One region of the Bounagaea algeriensis genome, then DNA from elsewhere that is predicted to be linked to it. Evidence: riboswitches for the same ligand, from Rfam matches in the RefSeq annotation. Region 1 holds a riboswitch; the other holds the start of a gene.
The links. Region 1 has a riboswitch for cobalamin ahead of ACVGV2_RS09675 (ABC transporter substrate-binding protein). Riboswitches for the same ligand answer to the same signal wherever they lie in the genome.
Positions count from the first base shown of each region.

Region 2: linked by a shared signal. The riboswitch ahead of metE (5-methyltetrahydropteroyltriglutamate--homocysteine S-methyltransferase) and the one ahead of ACVGV2_RS09675 (ABC transporter substrate-binding protein) in region 1 are both predicted to bind cobalamin.

Region 1 covers NZ_CM137102.1:2,142,233-2,145,583, forward strand. The annotation lists gene ACVGV2_RS09670 (FecCD family ABC transporter permease) at 1-680, opposite strand, end outside; gene ACVGV2_RS09675 (ABC transporter substrate-binding protein) at 677-1,705, opposite strand; cobalamin riboswitch at 1,773-1,956, opposite strand; gene ACVGV2_RS09680 (hypothetical protein) at 2,057-2,293, opposite strand; gene ACVGV2_RS09685 (Nal1-like putative serine protease) at 2,290-3,228, opposite strand; gene ACVGV2_RS09690 (hypothetical protein) at 3,348-3,351, shown strand, end outside.
Region 2 covers NZ_CM137102.1:2,347,783-2,351,133, reverse strand. The annotation lists gene metE (5-methyltetrahydropteroyltriglutamate--homocysteine S-methyltransferase) at 1-1,670, opposite strand, end outside; cobalamin riboswitch at 1,819-2,046, opposite strand; gene ACVGV2_RS10660 (HAD-IIA family hydrolase) at 2,246-3,073, opposite strand; gene ACVGV2_RS10655 (inorganic diphosphatase) at 3,147-3,351, opposite strand, start outside.

The DNA of each region.
Region 1 (3,351 bases):
TGCCCGCCGCAGATCGCCAGCGCCGCGGCCAGCGCCGCGGCGCAGGTGCCCACTTCGGTCCACTCGGCGTTGCCGAGCGAGCCGAGCAGCCAGAACATCACTCCGCGCGTGGTTTGCGCATCGGCCGAGGTGAGCACGATGAACGAGGTCACCGCCGAGAACAGTTGCATCGCCGCCACTCCGGACAGCACCACCCGGTCGGTGGTGCCGCCGAGCAGGTGCGACAGCACCAGCACGAACGCGAACGAACCGACGGCACCGGCGAACGCGCCGGCCGACATCGACACCACGCCGCCGCCGAGGCCGAGCACGAGCACCAGCACCGCTCCGGTCGACGCGCCGGAGGACACGCCCAGCACGAACGGGTCGGCCAGCGGGTTGCGCAGCAGCGACTGCATGATCGCCCCGCAGGTGGCCAGGCCCGCGCCGCACACGGCGGCCAGCAGCGTGCGCGGCAGGCGCAGGTTCCACACGATGGCCTCGCGGATCTGCGACAGCGACGACTCGCCGAGTCCGAGCCGGGCGGCGAGGGTGGAGTACACGTCGCCGACGCGGAGGTCGGCCGGGCCGATGGTGATGGCCACGGCCACCGACCCCGCCAGCACGGCCAACCCCGCCGCCAGCAGCAGTGGCAGCCACGTGCGCCGGGCCGCACGCGTCGGTGTCGCGGTGGCGCTCACCGGCCCGCTCCGGTGCCCCGCAGGTGGGTGGCGACCTTCTCCACCCCGGCCGCGGTGCGGATCGACGGGTTCATCGCCTGCCCGCTCAGCTGCACGTACCGGTGGTGTTTGACCGCGTCCATGGTGGCCGTGGCCGGGTTCGACTCGAGGAAGGCGATCTTGGCCCGCGCCGTCTCGGCCGTTTCCGAGCGGCGCGACAAGTCGCCGAGCACGAGCACGTCCGGGTTGCGCGCGGCCACGGTTTCCCAGTTGATCTGCGGCCACTCGGCGTGCGTGTCGGCGAAGGCGTTGTCCGCGCCCACCTGCTCGGTGATGATGCCGGGCGCGCCGCAGCAGCCCGCCAGGTACGGCGACTCGGAGTTGGCGAACCAGAACGCCAGCGACGTGTCGGAGGCGTCGAGCCCGCGGGTGGCGCGGTCCATCCGCCCTTGCAGGTCGGCGACGAGTTGTTCGCCGCGTTGGGGCACGTCAAACAGTTCCGCCAGTTCGCGGACCTCGCGGTAGATGGTGTGCATCGACAGCGGGTGCTGCCGCCGTCCGTCGCCGGAGCCGCTGTTGTCCTTGGCGCAGTCGGCCGGGGAGAGGTAGCTCGGCACGCCGAGGTCGGCGAGCTGCTCCCGCGTGGTCACTCCGCCGGGTCCCAGCGTGGACACGAACGAGGCGGCGACGAAGTCGGGGTCGGCTGCCAGCACCGACTCGAACGACGGCATGTCCTCGGCCAGGCGCGGCACCGACGCGTTCGCCTCGGCCAGGTGCGGCGGCAGCGGGTCGGTCCACATGGACGTGCCGACGATGCGCTCGCCCAGGCCGAGCGCCAGCAGGATCTCCGTGGTGCCCTGGTTCAGCGACACGACCCGCTGCGGCGGGCGGTCCAGTTCGGTGCGCGTGCCGCAGTTGTCGACCGCGCGGGGATAGCCCGGTGCCGGCGGCTGCTGCGGTGGCGCACCGGTGCCGCAGCCGGCCAGCAGCACGAGCACGGCCAGCACGGACAGCGGCAGGACGGGACGGTGCAGAGCAGCGGGCAGGCGCACGAACGCTCCTCGGTGTCGACGGGCCGGTCCGCGGGCCCACGGTCCATGACAACGCCTCGGCCGCACGGGCCGAGTGCCAGCAGGTCTTCGGACTCGGGGTCTTGCGGGCGGGACGCCTTCCCGAAGCAGCGCTCCAGTGGCCCGTGTTCCGCCCGTCGCCCACACCGCTGCGCGTCAGTTCCGGAGTCGCACCGGATTCCCTGACTCGTGTCGTGCACGAGTTCGACTGGCCGCGGCCAACGTAGCACCCGCTTTTCGCGGCACCGCCAGGCAGGGCGGAAAACCGCAGTGCACCGGCTTGTCCGGGCAGGCGCCCGGCGGTGCGGGAGCAGCGGTGCCGGCGGTCTACTCGGGCCGGATCGTTCCCACGACCTGGCAGCGCACCGCGACCTCGCTTTCCCGCCCGTCAGGGTCGGTCACCGTGACCGCGTCGGGAATGCCGTGCACCTGCTGCGCCAGACGCACCACGACCACGTAGCCCCGCTCCTGCCGGGCGAGACCGACACCGACGACACCGGGGACGGTGGCCAAGCGTTCGCTGAGATCGCGCTTGGCCCGCCTTGCCTGCTCCAGACCGCTCACGCCGCGCCGATCCAGGTGGCGCCGAGTTCGTTCAGCGCGGTGGTCAACAGGTTGCCGTAGGTCAGTCCCGTGCCGTCCGGACCGCCCTGGCTGCTGCCCGCGAACAGCAGCCCCACGGGGCGTCGCTCGCCGCGGGTCCAGATCACCGAGCCGGAGTCGCCTCCGGAGCTGAACTCGCCGGCCTGCCCGGAGATCTCGATCTGGTCGTCGAAGACCATCTGCCCTTCCGGGAAGGAAATGCGCAGACCGTCCACTTCGAAGGCCGTGATGGTGCCCGTGGTGTGCCCGGTGGTGCGCCCCACCTTCTCGACGGTGTCCTCGGCGGGGGCCTCGGCGAGCGGTTCCCCCAGCTTCCCGCCCGGGTAGGCGGTGGCGTCGAACTGCACGTCGTCCACGATCCGCGCGGCGGCGACGTCGACGAGGTTGGGCCGGTCGGTGACCAGATCGACCTTGGCGGCCAGGGTGGCGACGCGGTCGTCCGGATCCCGCCCGCCGTCGGCGGGGCCGGGTTGCAGCACGGTGTCGCCGACGGCGCCCTGGTCGCTGTTGGCGAGCACGTGGTTGTTCGACAGCAGGTGCGGTTCTGCCCGCACCGTCACGAACCCGCCGAGCGTGCCCGCCGTGACGTCGGTGTGGGCCACTGAACATCCCGGAACCAGCGGTCGGCGGCGTTGCTGCAACTCCCCGGCTGCCTGCTGCGGCACGACCCGCCCCACCTCGCGGACGTCGATCTCCTCGTGCGCCTCCTCCGAAACCCGCGCCAGCACCTCGCTGACGGAGGCCGCCTCGGGGGTCCGCACGGCCAACAGGTACGCGTCCTCGGTCCGTTTGACCACCCCGAGTCCCATCCAGGGCGCCATCTCCGGACGCAGCCCCAGATCAGGCAGGCGACGGGCGAGACTGCGCTTGAGCTCCCGACACGAATCGATGTGCACGGTCCACCTCCAGGCGGCGATCCGTTCCGGCGACCTGCCACCGATTCGACCACAGCCGAACGCGTCGGGGACACGGCCGGCGGAGGGACGGTGCGAGCACGTTGCTAGCGTCATCCACCGTGA
Region 2 (3,351 bases), 210 kb from region 1:
CCCTTGACGGGCTTGTCCGTCTGCTGCTGGGCGAAGGTGGCCCACTCGACGGTGATCGGCGCCGGCCGCGACACGTCGCCGAACAGGATCGGCGGGCGCACGCAGCGCGATCCGTAGGACTGCACCCATCCGTAGCGGGTGCTGACGAAGCCCTCCATGTACTCGGAGAAGTACTGGACCATGTCGTTGCGTTCCGGTTCGCCGTGCACCACGACGTCGAGTCCGAGCTGCTCCTGCAACTGGATCACGTTCCGGATCTCGTCGCGCATCCGCTGCCGGTAGCTCTCCCGATCGATGCTGCCGGCGGTCAACGCGGCCCGCGCCTTGCGCACATCGCCGGTCTGCGGGAACGAACCGATCGTCGTGGTCGGCAACGGCGGCAGCCGCAGCGCCTGCTGCTGGGCCTGCCGACGTTGCGCGTACTCCTCCCGGCGGGCGTCGCCGGGCTTCAGCGCAGCGACCCGGGCGCGTACCCGCTCGTCGTGCACCCGGGCGGCGCGTGCGCGGTCGTCCACGCGGGAGCGCGCTTCGGCCAGCTCGCGGGAGACGCTGTCGCGCCCCTCGTGCAGCGCGCGGTGCAGCGTGACGACTTCCCCGAGCTTCTGCTCGGCGAAGGCCAACCACGAGCGCACCTGCGAATCCAGCTCGGTCTCGGCATCGACGTCGTAGGGCACGTGCAGCAGCGAGCACGAGGTCCCGACCGCCAGTTCGCCCGCGGATCCGCGCAGCCGCTCCGCGGTCTCCAGCGCCCGGTCGAGATCGGTGCGCCAGATGTTGCGCCCGTCGACCAGTCCGGCGACCACCGACTTGCCGCGCAAACCGGTCAGCTTCGGGACCTCCTCCACTGTGGAGGGACTGGAGACGAGATCGAGCGCCAGGCCTTCCACCGGGCTGTCGGCCAGAATCGGCAGCGCTTGGCCGAGATCACCGAAATATCCGGCAACGAGCAGGTTCGGCCGCTCCTGCAGCTCTCCGAGCCGGGCGTAGGCCGAACGCAGCGCCTGCAGCTCGGCCTCGGAGCGGTCCCCGGCGAACGCGGGTTCGTCGAGCTGCACCCACTGGACACCCGCGCGGTGCAGTTCGGCCAGCAGGTCGGCGTAGGCGCTGACGAGATCATCCACTGTGTCCAGCGGAGCGAAACCTTCCGGTGCGTCCTCGGCCGGTTTCGACAGCAGCAGGAAAGTCACCGGCCCGACGACGACCGGGCGGGTGGTCACGCCCTCGTCGGCAGCTTCGCGGTACTGGTCCACCACGGCCGTGTCGGACAGCGCGAACCGCGTGTCCGGGCCGATCTCCGGGACCAGGTAGTGGTAGTTCGTGTCGAACCACTTGGTCATCTCCAGCGGCGGCGTGGATTCGACGCCGCGCGCCATGGCGAAGTACGTGTCGAGCGGGCCCAGGCCCAGCGCGGTGTAGCGGTGCGGCACGGCGCCGAACGTCACCGCTGCGTCGAGCACCTGGTCGTAGTACGAGAACGTGTTGCTCGGCACGGAGGCCAGTCCGGCATCGGCCAGCGTGCGCCAGGCGCCGACGCGGATGTCCCGCGCGGTCGCGCGCAGATCGGCCTCACTGATGCGGGAGTTCCAGTACCGCTCCAGGGCACGTTTGAGTTCTCGGTTCGGACCGATCCGGGGATAGCCCAGGACGGTCGATCCGATGGTGCTGGTCAACGCTTCTCCTCGGTTCGACGACACAGGACGCCGAAGTCCGATGGGGGATGTGCCCGACCATCGGCACGCGGGGTCGCAAACACGGACCGCGCCGGTGCCGATCGTCCGCGGGGTCCTCCCTCGAGACCTCGGACATACGCGCGTCGTGGTGACGCGCGTACCGGTGGCAGGTCTTCGGACTCGCGGGCGTTCTCGGAGTTCGTCCGAGGTTCCTACGCGCCGTCGGCTTCCCAGGCGCTCGGCCCAGTGCCCACCCGACCATCGGCCGGGGACGGCGTTCGTTCCCGCACACCGCTGCGGGGCAGTCCCGGAATCGCACCGGGTTCCCTCTCGCCTCGCACTCCCGTCCGCCGGAAACCCCGGCACGGCAGTGCGAACCACCAGCACGCATGACCTTACCCGCTCGGCGGCCTGTGACAAGACCGCTGCGCCCGCAGCGGCCGCACAGCGGGCTCCGCGCAGCGGGCGCACCCCGCTTGCCGTGGAGTTCCGCAACGGCTCCGGGCGGGACGAGATCCGCGCCACAGGACCGGGGCAACAGGACCGGGGCAACGGGACTGGTCGACGAGACCGGGTCAACCGCCGAACGGCTCGCGCACGTGGTCGACGATGTCGGCCACCGAAGCGATCGTCCGGTCCGGCTGGAACGGGTACTGGCGCGCCGTGTCCTGCCCGGAGAGGCCGGAGAGCACGAGGATCGTGCGCATGCCCGCCTCCATGCCCGAGCGGATGTCGGTGTCCATGCGGTCACCGAGCAGCAGGGTGCGGTCGGCGCTGGCCCCGAGCGTGCGCAGCGCGAAACGCAGCATGAGCGGGTTGGGCTTGCCCACGTAGTACGGCGGTTGCCCGGTCACGCGCTCGACGAGCGCGGCGACCGCACCGGTCGCCGGCAGCGATCCCTCCCGGTCGCGTCCCAGCTCGTCCGGGTTCGTGGCGAGGAACCGCGCACCGTTCTCGATGAGCCGGATGGCCTTGGTGATCGCGCTGAAGCTGTACGTGCGGGTCTCGCCGAGGATGACGTAGTCCGGGTCGTGCTCGGTGAGCACGTAGCCGGCTTCGGTCAGCGCCGTCGTCAGCCCCGGTTCGCCGACGACGTAGGCCGAGCCGCCGGGCCGCTGCTGGGCGACGAAGGAGGCCGTGGCCAGCGCCGAACTCCAGATGGCGTGTTCGGGGAGGTCCAAACCGCAGGTCAGCAGGCGGGCGCGCAGGTCGCGGGGAGTGCAGGCCGAGTCGTTGGTGAACACCAGGTACGGCAGCTCGTGCTGGTGCAGTGCGGTGAGGAACTCCTGCGCTCCGGGCACGACGCGTTGTTCGTCGCGCATGAGCACGCCGTTGAGGTCCATTAGGTAGGTCCAGCGGGCGGTATCGGACACTAACTCTCCAATTGCTGGAAGCTTCGGCATTGCGGGCGGGGAGGAAGTCAACACCGCATGATCCATCGAACCCGATGCGAAGCGCATCCGGGCCCGGTGGCGGTCAGCTGGGCAGGACGCCGTAGCGGGGCGCCGGTGCGCCGGCGAGGTGTTCGCCTCGGCCGGCGCGCTGCTGCGCGTCGGCGATGACGGCTTCGGCGGCCACCCGTTCTTCCCAGCCGCGGGCTTCGCCGCTCTTGCGGGGTTCGATCGTCTTGTACACGTGGAAGAAGTGGCTGATCGCGTTGAGCCGGTGCTGCGGGACGTCC